One region of the Nocardioides korecus genome, then DNA from elsewhere that is predicted to be linked to it. Evidence: predicted binding sites of a transcription regulator. Region 1 holds the regulator's gene; each other region holds the start of a gene.
The links. The regulator LexA, encoded in region 1, represses DNA repair genes until DNA is damaged. The targets are predictions, from matches to a motif close to TCGAACANNTGTTCGA.
Positions count from the first base shown of each region.

Region 2: the regulator LexA is predicted to act here: its motif matches at 1,355-1,370, upstream of ACYVDA_RS05180 (HNH endonuclease signature motif containing protein).
Region 3: the regulator LexA is predicted to act here: its motif matches at 2,789-2,804, upstream of ruvC (crossover junction endodeoxyribonuclease RuvC).

Region 1 is NZ_BAAGZO010000002.1:270,443-274,579, forward strand. Features, by position in the region: gene ACYVDA_RS04560 (ATP-dependent DNA helicase) at 1-296, shown strand, start outside; gene ACYVDA_RS04565 (M12 family metallo-peptidase) at 454-2,556, opposite strand; gene lexA (transcriptional repressor LexA) at 2,659-3,402, opposite strand; gene ACYVDA_RS04575 (LysM peptidoglycan-binding domain-containing protein) at 3,710-4,137, shown strand, end outside.
Region 2 is NZ_BAAGZO010000002.1:400,811-404,947, reverse strand. Features, by position in the region: gene ACYVDA_RS05180 (HNH endonuclease signature motif containing protein) at 1-1,317, opposite strand, end outside; gene ACYVDA_RS05175 (SGNH/GDSL hydrolase family protein) at 1,549-2,376, opposite strand; gene ACYVDA_RS05170 (Gfo/Idh/MocA family protein) at 2,430-3,326, opposite strand; gene ACYVDA_RS05165 (ABC transporter permease) at 3,386-4,137, shown strand, end outside.
Region 3 is NZ_BAAGZO010000009.1:38,583-42,719, forward strand. Features, by position in the region: gene yajC (preprotein translocase subunit YajC) at 1-344, opposite strand, end outside; gene ruvB (Holliday junction branch migration DNA helicase RuvB) at 497-1,579, opposite strand; gene ruvA (Holliday junction branch migration protein RuvA) at 1,589-2,203, opposite strand; gene ruvC (crossover junction endodeoxyribonuclease RuvC) at 2,200-2,760, opposite strand; gene ACYVDA_RS17105 (YebC/PmpR family DNA-binding transcriptional regulator) at 2,878-3,642, opposite strand; gene pdxT (pyridoxal 5'-phosphate synthase glutaminase subunit PdxT) at 3,644-4,137, opposite strand, start outside.

The sequences.
Region 1 (4,137 bases):
CGTTCCCGCGGCCCGACGACCCCCTGATGTCGGCGCGCCAGAAGGCCGCCGACCAGGCGGGGCGCAACGGCTTCATGCAGGTCGCCGCCTCGCACGCCGCGCTGCTGATGGCCCAGGGCGCCGGCCGCCTGATCCGCACCACCGCCGACCGCGGCGTCGTGGCCGTCCTCGACCCCCGCCTGGTCACCGCGCGGTACGGCGGCTTCCTGCGCGCCAGCCTCCCCCCGATGTGGACCACCGAGGACCCCGCCGTCGTCCGCAAGGCCCTCGCCCGCCTCGCCTCCGACGCCCGCTAGGTCCTGACGGGGGCGGGGGTCCTCGAGCGCCGTTGCCACACAAATGTGTAGCAACGGCGTCGTCAGCGGGTCGACGAGCTGCAGTTGCTACACAAATGTGTGGGCATGACGCCGAGGTCACCCTCGAAGAGCCACCCAGCCCGCCCCGGTCTGCGACTCAGCGAGCAGTCACGATCCGCGAGGCCGACGACCAGGTGGAGGCCCCCACGCTGTTCCACGCCATCACCACGAACTGGTAGCGACCGCGGGGCAGGCGCATCGAGAGGCTGCGGGCCGTGGGAGCGGAGTAGGACGAGGCGTAGTACGTCGCGACGGTGCGGTTGCGCGAGTCGAGCTTGCGCGCGGCGACGCGGTAGCGGGTGATGGGGGCGCCGCCCAGGGTCAGCGGCGGGGTCCAGCGAGCGGTCGCGGTGACCGAGCCGCCGTACGAGCCCGAGGAGGCCGAGCCGATCCGCGGGGCGCCGGGGCGCGAGAGCGCCGGGATGGTGACGGGCGGGGTGGTCGGGGAGGCGCTCACGGTGACCGTCGGGGGGTGCTCCGGTGCGGTGACCGGTGCCGTCGAGGGGGAGCCGGTGGGCGAGGGCGTCGGGGTGGGGGTGATCGAGGGGGCCGGCGTCGTGGGGGAGGCGGTGGCCGCGCTGCAGCCCGAGGCGGCCAGGGTGTACTGCCCGAGGCTGGCGTAGTCGGAGTAACCCGTCTTCGTCGGGTCGCCGGCGCCCACGCCGTCGACGGTCAGGTAGTAGCGCCCCGCCCCCAGCGTCGTGGAGATCGCGGCGTTCATGCCGGTCGACTGGGGCCACGACCCGCCGGTGTTGCCGCTGGCGGGGTTGTTGAAGGCGACCTGCGCGCCGGTGGAGTCGCGCAGCGACAGGGAGAGGTCGAGGGCCGTCTGCGCGCCGATCCCGGAGGCGCTGGCGGTGAAGGTGCCCGTGCAGGCACGGTCCACGGCGAAGACGTCGACGTCGGTGCGCGTCGAGATGATCCCGGTCGCGGCGTACGACGTCGCGGCGCCGAGCTGGTCGGCGGTGGCGGTCGTGTCGCCGTGGTCGTCGGCCTTGAGGGGAGCGCCGTTGGCGGCGATCACGGCCAGGTCGTCCTGGGTCTCGTTCGCGTCGGCGTACTCGCCCTTGCTCCACTGGCTCAACGCCCGGTTGGTGGCGAAGCCCATGATCGGACCCCAGGCGGCGGTCCCGGCGTAGTAGCTGCCCGCGCCGGCGGTCTTGGTGCCGTCGTGGCTCAGCCCCAGGGTGTGGCCGGCCTCGTGGGCGGCGCCCTGTGCGGCGATCGTGGCGTTGGTGGTGGCGTCGGCGAAGACCCAGGCGGGCTGGTAGACGCCGGCCGAGTCGACCAGGTCGAAGGTGCCGACCATGGCCAGGCCGAGGCAGTTGACGCCGTTGCAGAGCTTGGACTTGGTGGCGGAGTTCATCGTGAACACGACGTGGGTGCCGTACGCCGTGTCGGTGTCGCTCGAGCGCGTGTAGCCGGCGACACCGGGGTCCTCGGTGGTGACGTCGATGTCGAAGGGCGCGTAGTCCTCCGAGACCTGGCGCCAGACCTCCTGGATCCAGGCGTCCTGGGCCTCGGTGAAGGTGCTGCCGCCGCCGTTGACGCCGGCCACGGAGCCGGCGGCGAGACCGTTGTAGTTCCAGCCGGTGCCGCTGACGTAGGCCCCGTCCATGTCGAGGAAGATCTTGTGCGTCGAGCCCGGGTTGCTGTGCAGCTTGAAGGTCTGGTCGGCCGGCAGGGCCAGTCGAGCCGTCGTGCTCGGGCCGGACGTCGTGGCCGCGCCCGCCTCGACGCGGTGGGCGGCGGGGTCGAGGTAGAACAGGCTGCCGTTGCGACCCACCCAGGCGGTGGAGTCGGTGGTCAGCAGCTGGCGCAGGCGACCGGCGCTGACGCCGCTGCGACGGGCGGCCTCGTGGATCCGGCCCCCCAGGGCGTCGACCGCGGCCTGTCCGTGGGTCGGCCGGGCAAGCAGGTTGCTGGTGGCGACCACGTGGACCGGCGAGCCGTGACGCAGCGGCTTGGTCGGCACGGACGTCGACCCGGCGGTGGCGGCCGGCTTCGGCAGCGCGGGGGCGCCGGTCGGGGCCGACGTCCCGCGCCTGCTCCCGATCGACGAGGTGCGCACCGTGACGGGCGGCGCCGCGACAGCCTGGACACCGGCCTGCTCCCGGGTGGCGCCGGGGCCGGGCGCCGCTTCCGCGCCGCCGTGGACGACGGTCACAACGGCACCGGACGCCACGAGGGCGCCGGTCACGAGAGCCAGGGCAGAGGTCGTACGTCGGGTCACCCCGTGATCATGCGCCGCAAAACCGTCCTAGTCACCCAAAACGGACAAAGCAGTCACACAATCTCGGGATCACATCCTCCGCAGGACGGCGGTGACCTTGCCCAGGATGGTGGCGTAGGTGCCGTCGATGGGGTCGTAGGCGTCGTTGTGGGGCATCAGCCACACCTTCCCGTCCTTGCGCTGGAAGGTCTTGACCGTGGCCTCGCCGTCCAGCAGGGCGGCCACGACGTCGCCGTTCTCGGCGGTCTGTTCCTTGCGGACGACCACGTAGTCGCCGTTGCAGATCGCCGCGTCGATCATGGAATCGCCGGCGACCTCCAGCATGAACAGGGTGCCGTCGCCGACCAGGGACTTCGGCAGCGGGAAGATCTCCTCCACCCGCTCCTCGGCCAGGATCGGCCCACCGGCGGCGATCCGCCCGACCATGGGCACCATCGTGGCGGTCGGCATGGCGTCGCCGGACCCGGTGGGGTCGTAGCCGGCCTCGTCGGCCTCGCTGATGGCACGACGGGCGGCCATCAGCTCGGGGATGAAGACCTCGAGGGCGCGCGGCCGGTTGGGGTCGCGCTTGATGAAGCCCTTCTGCTCGAGCACGCGCAGCTGGTGGGCCACGCTCGAGGAGCTGGTCAGGCCGACCAGCTCGCCGATCTCGCGGATGCTGGGCGGGTAGCCGCGCTTCTCGATGCTCTCGCGCAGCACGTTGAGGATGCGCTGCTGACGTGGGGTCAGTCCCGTGCTGTCGGGGGCCGCGTCCGGGAGCTCCGTGACGCGACCCGCGGTGCTCTTGCCGTTCGAGGATTCGCGAGTCGCCATGGAAGGGAACCTAGTCCAGTCACACGGGTCACTTCAAACACATGTTCGAACGGCGTGTCGCGCTCAGCGCCGAGCCCGTCCGAACATTTGTTCGACGAAATGCTTGATTCCGTTCGAACACGTGCTCTAACGTCGCTCATGTGTTCGATCGAATGTCTGTTCGGACGTCACCGATCCAAGGTCCAGCCCGTCCGGGCGGAAGGTCTTGTCGGTGGTCGCCGATAGACATCGGAGCACACACCAAGCAGGGGTCGCTTCCCTCGTCCGCTCCACCCGGAGCGGGCACTTCCCCGAAAGAGGTTGACCGATGAGCACGCTGAACATCACCCCCCACGTCCACGACGACTCCGCGTTCGAGGCCCTGGTCCGCTCGGCGGGCCCGGTCCTGGACGCCACCGACGTCGAGTTCGCCACGGTCTTCGACCTCGACTACGGCGACCGTCGGCTCGCCCTGGTCGTGCCGCAGCAGCGCACCGCCGGCCCCCGGCGGGCCACCGCGCGACGGGCCGCCCCGGCCCCGGCCCGCAGCCGGGTGCGGTTGACCCGGCGCGGTCGGCTGACCGCGCTCGCGGTGTTCCTGGGTGCGGCCCTCACCGTCCTGCTGACCCTCGGCGGGTTCTCCGCGGTCGCGACCCGCGACGCCGGCACGCCGCCCCCGGTGCGCGTGGTGACGGTCCACGCGGGCGACACGCTCTACGGGATCGCCGCAGACGTCGCCGCCCCGGGTCACATCCG
Region 2 (4,137 bases), 130 kb from region 1:
GTCGCCGGGCCAGGTCGACCGCGGGCGTCGTCGCCGGAAGCGCACCTCGCCGCTGGCCAGGGTCGTCAGCTCGTGGAGGGTGTCGTGGGCGCGGCGGTGGTGCCAGCCGCAGAGCGGCAACGCGTTGGCCAGGTCGGTCCGTCCGCCCCGGGCCCACGCCTCGGGGTGGTGGATCTCGGTCCAGGCGAAGGGTCGACGACAGCCCTCGGCGGCGCAGGTGTCGTGGACGGCCGACAGGGCCAGCCTCTGGGCCTTGCTGTGCAGGCGCGAGGTGCGTCCGAGGTCCAACGGCAGCGAGCCGCCGGCGTACACGATCGGGAGGATGCCGGCCCCGCAGGCCAGTCTCCGGGCCTCCCCGGCCGAGATCTCGGCCCCACTGTCGAGCCGCGCCGCCCCGAGGCCGTCGAGCAGCCGCTCGTGGTCGAGATGGACGGCGATCACGGCCCCGACCCGACCGTGGCCGCTCAGGCCCTCGGTCGGGAGGTGCTCCACCAGCTCGCAGAAGGCCGCGCCCAGCGACTCGCTCCAGCTCGCGCCCGGGACGTCACCGGCCGCCTCGTCGACCACCCGCTCGCCCGCGCGGTTGCGCGAGAGCCGACGCGGCGCACCGAGGTGCTGCAACCGCGTCATCAGCAGGTGGGCGTGCAGGTCGGGCAGGACGAAGCGCCCGGCCCAGGACCCGTCGCCGTTGTCGTGGAGCGTCAGCCAGGTCGCGGACGCCGCGCGGGACTCCTGCTCGGCGAGCATCGTGGCCTGGTGCTCGTCGGCCGCACGCGGGTCGACGACGGCCAGCATCCGGCGCGACCGGCGCCGCAGCGCGTCCACGCCGAGCCGGCGCGACACCGCCTCGCGCACCAGCTCGGCCACGGCGGTCTGCCGATCGGCCTCGCTCACCCCGGCGGGCACGTCCTCGGCCGCCGCCACGATCACCCGCGCGTGGGACTCCCCCAGCTGCCCGCCCGCGAAGGCCTGCTGCACGGCCGGGTAGCGCTCCTCCAGGAGTCGCGCCAGACGCAACCCACCCCGCACGACCGCCGGGGTCGAGCCGGTCAGCCGTGCCAGCCAGGCATCGGCCCCCGTCGCTCCGTCCACCTCCTGGGCCCGTGACTGCTCGGCGGTGCGGGCGAGACGCAGCCTCAGCTCACGGAGCTGCCGCTCGGCCTGCGCCACCTGGACGACCAAATCCTCGACGGCCCCGGCTCCCGCGCTGGGCAGCGCACCACCGGGCAGGTCCTTGAGAGCTGCGTCGACCGCGTCCAGGCACGACGCCACGGCCTGCAGGGGATGCAGGTCGGAGGCCTGGGCGATCGCTGACATGAGTCCATCCCAGCACCGACCACCGACAGTACGGCCTGGGAACAAGTGTTCGATTCCAGCATCCGGACAGTTCCGTGGAACGGCTCATCCAGCGCCTCCGCCAGACGAGCCCCCTCGGCGTGCAGACGAGCCTCCTCGCCGTGCAGACGAGCCTCCTCGCCGTGCAGACGAGCCCCCTCGGCGTGCGGACGAGCCCCCTCGGCGTGCGTGTGGGGTGTTGCGCGCTCCCGGTCAGCCGACGCGGGCGGCGGCGAGGAACACCGAGGCGATCAGCGCATGGCCGCGGGCGTTCGGGTGGTCGCCGTCGGAGGCGAGCAGCGCGGTGGGGTCGCCGGTGCCGCGGCTGCCCTTGAAGGCGGTGTACGTCGAGACCAAGGTCGCGCCCGTCGCGCTGGCGGCGTGCGCCAGGCCCTGGTTGGCGTACGTCGTGGCCTGCACCGCCTTGGACTCCCCCCAGGCACCGTAGGTGCGCAGACCGACCTTGCCGTCGCGCATCACGTTCCAGTAGTCCGCGACGACGACCCGGATGCCGGGGTGCAGCCGCTGGAGCGTCTGGACGATCGTCGTGACGTTGGCCTGCACGCGCCTGGCCACCCGCGGGAAGGCGACCCACGCGCGGCGCTGGTGGGCGAGCACGCCCTCGAAGGCGTACTCGAAGTCGTTGGCGCCGATCATCACCAGCGCGGTGGCCGAGGAGCGCACGGTCGACTGCACCGAGGACTGCCCGACCTGCGACAGCACGTCGACGCTGGTCGCCCCGGGGAAGGCCAGGTTGCGCATCGTGACCGGGTGGCCGGTGCTGCGGGCGACCTGCGCGGCGTACTGCTGCGGGAAGGGGGTGCACGAGCAGTGCATGCCCGAGGCCACCGAGTCGCCGAGCGTGACCATCGAGCCGTTCGTGGCCGCCTGGGCCGGCGCCGCACCGAGGGCGAGGCCGGCCGCCAGGAGGGCCACCAGCGCGACCGCCGCGGCCAGGCCCGAGCGGGCCCGGGACCCCCGGTGCGCGGAGGAGGGCTGCACGGGGGCGTGGACGGACCGCCCCGAGATGTCGGACGTCATGCACCCCACTCTCTCAACGGGATCCGGGGACGCGCGGGGTCGAGCCCGGATCGTTACCTGTCCGCGACACCCTGGGCCGCGAGCTGCTGCTCGACGTCGACCAGGAGCCGGTGCACCCGCAGGCCGCTGTGCACGTCGACGGCTCCGTCCTGCTCGTTGGTCACGGCGACCGCGAGCGCCTCCATCAGGGCGTCCCCCACGCCCTCCTCGGCGTCGGAGCGGGCCCCCTCGAACAGGATCGGGCCGGTCTCGCTCCAGACCCGCACCTCGAGGAGGTCGGCGGCCCGCGGGGTGGTGATCGAGAGCGAGACCTGCCCCAGCGCGCCGCTCTCGTGCCGCGTGACCAGTGAGACCCAGCGCAGCGGGTCGCCGGTCGCGGTGACCTCCTCGATCGGCCCCATCCCGGCCTCGAGCAGGTCCAGCACGTGCGGCCCGACGTCCCACACGGCCCCGCGCTCGATCCGCCACGGCGTCGCGAAGTGGCTCCCCTCCAGGGCCGCGCCGGTCACGAACGACGCCTGGGCGCCCGTGGTCCGCGCGCCCTTCGCGGCCTCGACGAACGCGCGACCCGTCGTGGTGAAGCGGTTGCGCAGCATCAGCACGGTGCGCACCCCGGCCTCGTCGACGGCGTCCGCGATCTCCTCCGCCTCCTCGAGGGTGAACGCGAGGGGCTTCTCCAGCACGAGGTGCTTGCCGGCCCGGGCGGCCTGCGGGGCCAGGCGCCCCTGCACGTCGGGGGGTACGGCGAACGCGACCGCGTCGACCCGCTCCAGCAGCTCCTCGAAGCTCCCGGCGACCTCGCCGCCGTGCTCGCGGGTCAGCTCCTCGGCCGCCTCGGGACGCCGCGCCCACACGGCCTCGAGGGTGGTGTGGGGACTGTCGCGGATCATCGGGGCGTGGAACAGCCCCGCCCAGGGTCCGGCTCCGACGAGACCGACGCGCATGCTCATGCGCCGACCCAAGCACCTCGGCGGGCGGGCCGGTAGGGGGCCTGCCTAGGGTTTGGGACATGACCGCCTGGCAGTCCACCGCGTGGCAGTCCACGGCCTGGCACGAGGCGTGGTTCGGCGGTCGGCTGCTGGTGCTGGCGGCGATCACGGTGGCGCTGGGATCGGCGTACGGCACGGGGCTGCGGCTGCTCCCCCTCACCTCGATCCTGCGAGCGGCCGTGCAGCTGTCGGTGGTCGCCCTGGTCCTGCGCGGGGTGCTGGCGGTGCCGTGGACGGCGGCGGCGTTCGTCGTGCTGATGCTCAGCACCGCGTCGTGGACCTCCACCGGGCGCCTGAGCGGGCTGTGGCACGCGCGCCGGGCGGCGGTCCTCGGCGTGGTCAGTGGGTCGGTCGTGGCGCTCGTGGTGGTCTTCGGGCTGGGCCTGGCCTCGCTCGAGGCGAGGTACGTCGTGGCCACCGGCGGCATCGTGATCGGCAACGCGATGAGCGCGGCCACCCTGGCGGGCCGCAACTTCCTGCGGGCCGCCCGCACGCGCTCCGCCGAGGTCGAGGGCTGGCTGGCGCTGGGAGCGACCCCCTCGACCGCCCACGCCGCGATCTCGCGCGAGGCCGTCCGGGAGTCGCTGATCCCCAACCTCGACCAGGCCCGCTCCACCGGGCTGGTGACGCTGCCGGGCGCGTTCGTCGGCGCCCTCTTCGGGGGTGCCACGCCGCTGCAGGCCGCGGAGTTCCAGCTGGTCGTGCTCGGCGGCATCGCCCTGGCCATGACCACCACGGCCATCGTGGTCGCGACAGTCGTCGCGCGGACGCC
Region 3 (4,137 bases), on a different contig from region 1:
GTGCCGGTCGCGTCGTGGGGCTCGTCCCCCGGGAGGTGGTCGGCAGGGCTCTGGGCGGGGCTCTCGGTGGGGCGCTCGTCGGGCAGGTCCTCCACCCGGCGTACGACGACCTGGCGGGCGACGGTGAGCACCACGCCCGGGGCCACCTCGACCTGTACCCGGGTGTCGGTCAGCGACCGGACGGTGCCGAAGATGCCGGCCGAGAGCACGACCTCGTCCCCGACCGCCAGCTCCGCCTGCAGGGTCTGCACCTTGCGCTGCTGGTTGCGGGCCGGACGCATGACCACGGCCCAGAACAGCACGAGCGCGGCCAGGATCACGAGCAGCTGCGCGGCGGCAGGCACGAGTTCACCAACTCCAAGGGAAGGGGGATCAGGTCAGGGCGCTCGGGTCGCGGGACGACCTCGAGGTCGAGGAGCCCGGCGTCCCGCCGCGGTCGGACCGGTCGCAGGGACCGGCTCAGCGCCGACAAGGGAGTGTAACCGCCCCCACCCGCTCAGCCGGACTCCGTGCCGAACAGCGTGTCACCCGAGCCTTGACCTGCAGGAACGGCGAGTCCGAGGTGGCTCCACGCGGCCGCCGTCGCCACCCGGCCCCGTGGGGTCCGGGCCAGCAGACCCAGCCGAACCAGGAACGGCTCGGCGACCTCCTCGACGGTCTCGCGCTCCTCCCCCACGGCCACGGCCAGGGTCGAGGCACCGACGGGGCCACCGCCGAAGCGACGGACCAGGGCGTCCAGGACGGCTCGGTCGAGCCGGTCCAGCCCCGAGGCGTCGACCTCGAAGAGGTCCAGCGCCGCGCGGGCCACCTCGCGCGTGACCACCCCGTCGGCGCGGACCTGGGCGTAGTCGCGCACGCGACGCAGGAGGCGGTTGGCGATGCGGGGGGTCCCCCGCGACCGCATGGAGATCTCCTTGGACCCGTCGCTGCGCAGCTCGACGTCCAGCAGCCCGGCCGAGCGCCGCACGATCCGGTCGAGGTCCTCGGGCTCGTAGAACTCGAGGTGGGCGGTGAACCCGAAGCGGTCGCGCAACGGGCTGGGGAGCAGCCCGGCCCGGGTCGTCGCCCCCACGAGGGTGAAGGGCGGGATCTCCAGGGGGATGGCGGTGGCACCGGGACCCTTGCCGATGATCACGTCGACCCGGAAGTCCTCCATGGCCATGTAGAGCATCTCCTCGGCCGGGCGCGACATCCGGTGGATCTCGTCCACGAACAGGACGTCGCCCTCGTTGAGTCCCGAGAGGATCGCGGCGAGGTCGCCGGCGTGGGTGATCGCGGGGCCGCTGGTCAGGCGCAGCGGGGCGCTCATCTCGGCGGCCACGATCATGGCCAGGGTCGTCTTGCCCAGGCCGGGAGGCCCGCTGAGCAGCACGTGGTCCGGCACCCGCTCGCGCGCCCGCGCCGCCTCGAGCAGCAGGCCGAGCTGCTCGCGCACCCGCTCCTGGCCGACCACCTCGTCCAGGGTGCGCGGCCGCAGCGCGGCCTCGACCACGCGCTCGTCGCCGTCGGCGTCGGCCGCCGTCAGCGCCCGCCCGGAGACGTACGCCGCCTCGGCCGCCTCGAGCTGGGACTCGTCCATGGGCACCGGCTAGGCCTTGCTCAGGGCGCGCAGCGCGCTGCGGAGCAGGACGGCGACGTCGGGGACGCCCATCATCTCGGCCTCGGGCTGGACCTCCGCGACGGCCCGGTCGGCCTCCTTGGCGCTCCACCCCAGCCCGACCAGCCCGGTCTGCACCTGGGCCTGCCAGTCGACGGTGCCGAGGCGGGCAGCACCCGCGGCAGCGGTGCCCGGTGCGAGACCCGGGGCGCCGATCCGGTCGCGCAGCTCCAGGATGATCCGCTGGGCGCCCTTCACCCCGATGCCGGGCACGGCGGTGAGGGTCTTGACGTCGTCGGCGGCCACGGCCCGTCGGAGGGTCTCGGGCCGGTGCACGGCCAGCATCGCCTGGGCGAGCTTGGGGCCGACGCCGCTGGCCGTCTGCACGAGCTCGAACATCTGCTTCTCGTCGTCGTCGACGAACCCGAACAGGGTGAGCGAGTCCTCCCGCACGACCATGCTGGTGGGGAGGACCACCTCGTGCCCGAGCCGGAGCCCGGCGAGGGTGTCGGGCGTGCACTGGAGGTCGAGACCGACCCCGCCGACCTCGAGGACGGCCGAGGTGGGGCCGACGGCCGCGACGCGGCCCCGGACGAAGGCGATCACCGGACGGTCCTCCTGCTGGTCGGGGCGGGGGTGCGGCGCGAGGCGGCCAGGGCCTTGCGCTGGGCGGCGGCGGCCTCCTCCAGGCGTTGGGAGGCTCCCCCGCGCCAGACGTGGCAGATCGCCAGGGCGAGCGAGTCGGCGGCGTCGGCGGGCTTGGGCACGGCGTCCAGGCGGAGCAGCCGGGCCACCATGGTCCCGACCTGCGCCTTGTCGGCCCGGCCGTTGCCGGTCACGGCCGCCTTGACCTCGCTGGGGGTGTGCAACGCGACCGGGAGGCCACGTCGTGCGGCCACCAGCATGGCCACGCCGCTGGCCTGGGCGGTGCCCATCACCGTGCTGACGTCGCTGCGGCTGAAGACCCGCTCGACGGCGACGGCGTCGGGACGGGTGCGGTCGAGGAACTCCTCGAGGCCGACCTCGAGCAGTCGCAGCCGGTCGGAGACGTGCAGGTCGGTGGGGGTCCGCACCACGCCCACGTCGACCAGCGACAGCGGCCGCCCCAGGGAGCCCTCGACGACGCCGACGCCGCACCGGGTCAGCCCGGGGTCGATCCCCAGCACGCGCATCGACTCAGCTCCCTGTCGTCCGAACACCTGTTCGCACCACGCTAGGCGAGCCGCCTCCCGGGGCCGGCCGCGACACTCCGGCAGCCGGCCGCGGGCTGACGCGCGGGATCAGGCCTCGAGGGACTCCATCACGTCGTCGGAGACGTCGAAGTTGGCGTAGACGTTCTGCACGTCGTCGAGGTCCTCGAGCGCCTCCACGAGCCGGAACACCTTGCCGGCGCCCTCGGAGTCCAGCTCGACCTGCATCGAGGGGACGAACGACGCGTCGGCGGAGTCGTAGTCGACCCCGGCCTCCTGGAGCGCGGAGCGCACGGCCACCAGGTCGGTGGGCTCGCTGACGACCTCGAAGGAGTCGCCGAGGTCGTTGACGTCCTCGGCGCCGGCCTCGAGGGTCGCCTCGAGCACGTCGTCCTCGCCGACCTGCTTGCCGTCCTGCTCGACGGGCACCACCACGACGCCCTTGCGGTGGAAGAGGTAGGAGACCGAGCCCGGGTCGGCCAGCGAGCCGCCGTTGCGGGTCATCGCCGTGCGGACCTCCATCGCGGCGCGGTTCTTGTTGTCGGTCAGGCACTCGATCAGGAACGCGACGCCGTTCGGGCCGTAGCCCTCGTACATGATCGTGGAGTACTCCGCGCCGCCGGCCTCGGCGCCGGACCCGCGCTTGACCGCGCGGTCGATGTTGTCGTTGGGGACCGAGGACTTCTTGGCCTTCTGGATGGCGTCGAAGAGCGTCGGGTTGCCCGAGACGTCACCGCCGCCCATCCGGGCGGCGACCTCGATGTTCTTGATCAGCTTGGCGAACATCTTGCCGCGACGGGCGTCGATGACCGCCTTCTTGTGCTTGGTGGTCGCCCACTTGGAGTGGCCTGACATGTCAGCGCCTTCCTTCCTGCGTCGTCGTCGTCGGCTCGGCCTCCCCGGGCTGCGGGGCCGACCCCGCTCCCGCCAGGCTCGACACCACGAGGTCGTGGAAGAGCCGGTGGACCCGGGTGTCCTCCCCCACCTCGGGGTGGAAGGAGGTCGCCATCAGCGGTCCCTGACGGACCGCGACGATCCTACCCGCGGCCTCTCCCGTCGGCACCCGCGCGAGGACCTCCACCCCGGGGCCGACCGACTCCACCCAGGGGGCGCGGATGAAGACCGCGTGCACCGGGTCGCCGAGACCGGTCATCTCGACCTCCCCCTCGAAGGAGTCGACCTGGCGGCCGAAGGCGTTGCGCCGCACCGTGACGTCCAGCCCCCCGAGCGTGACCTGGCCCTCCTCGCCGTCGAGCACGCGGTCGGCCAGCAGGATCATGCCGGCGCAGGTCCCGAGCACCGGCATCCCGGCCGCGACCCGGCTGCGGACGGGTTCGAGCAGCCCGAACA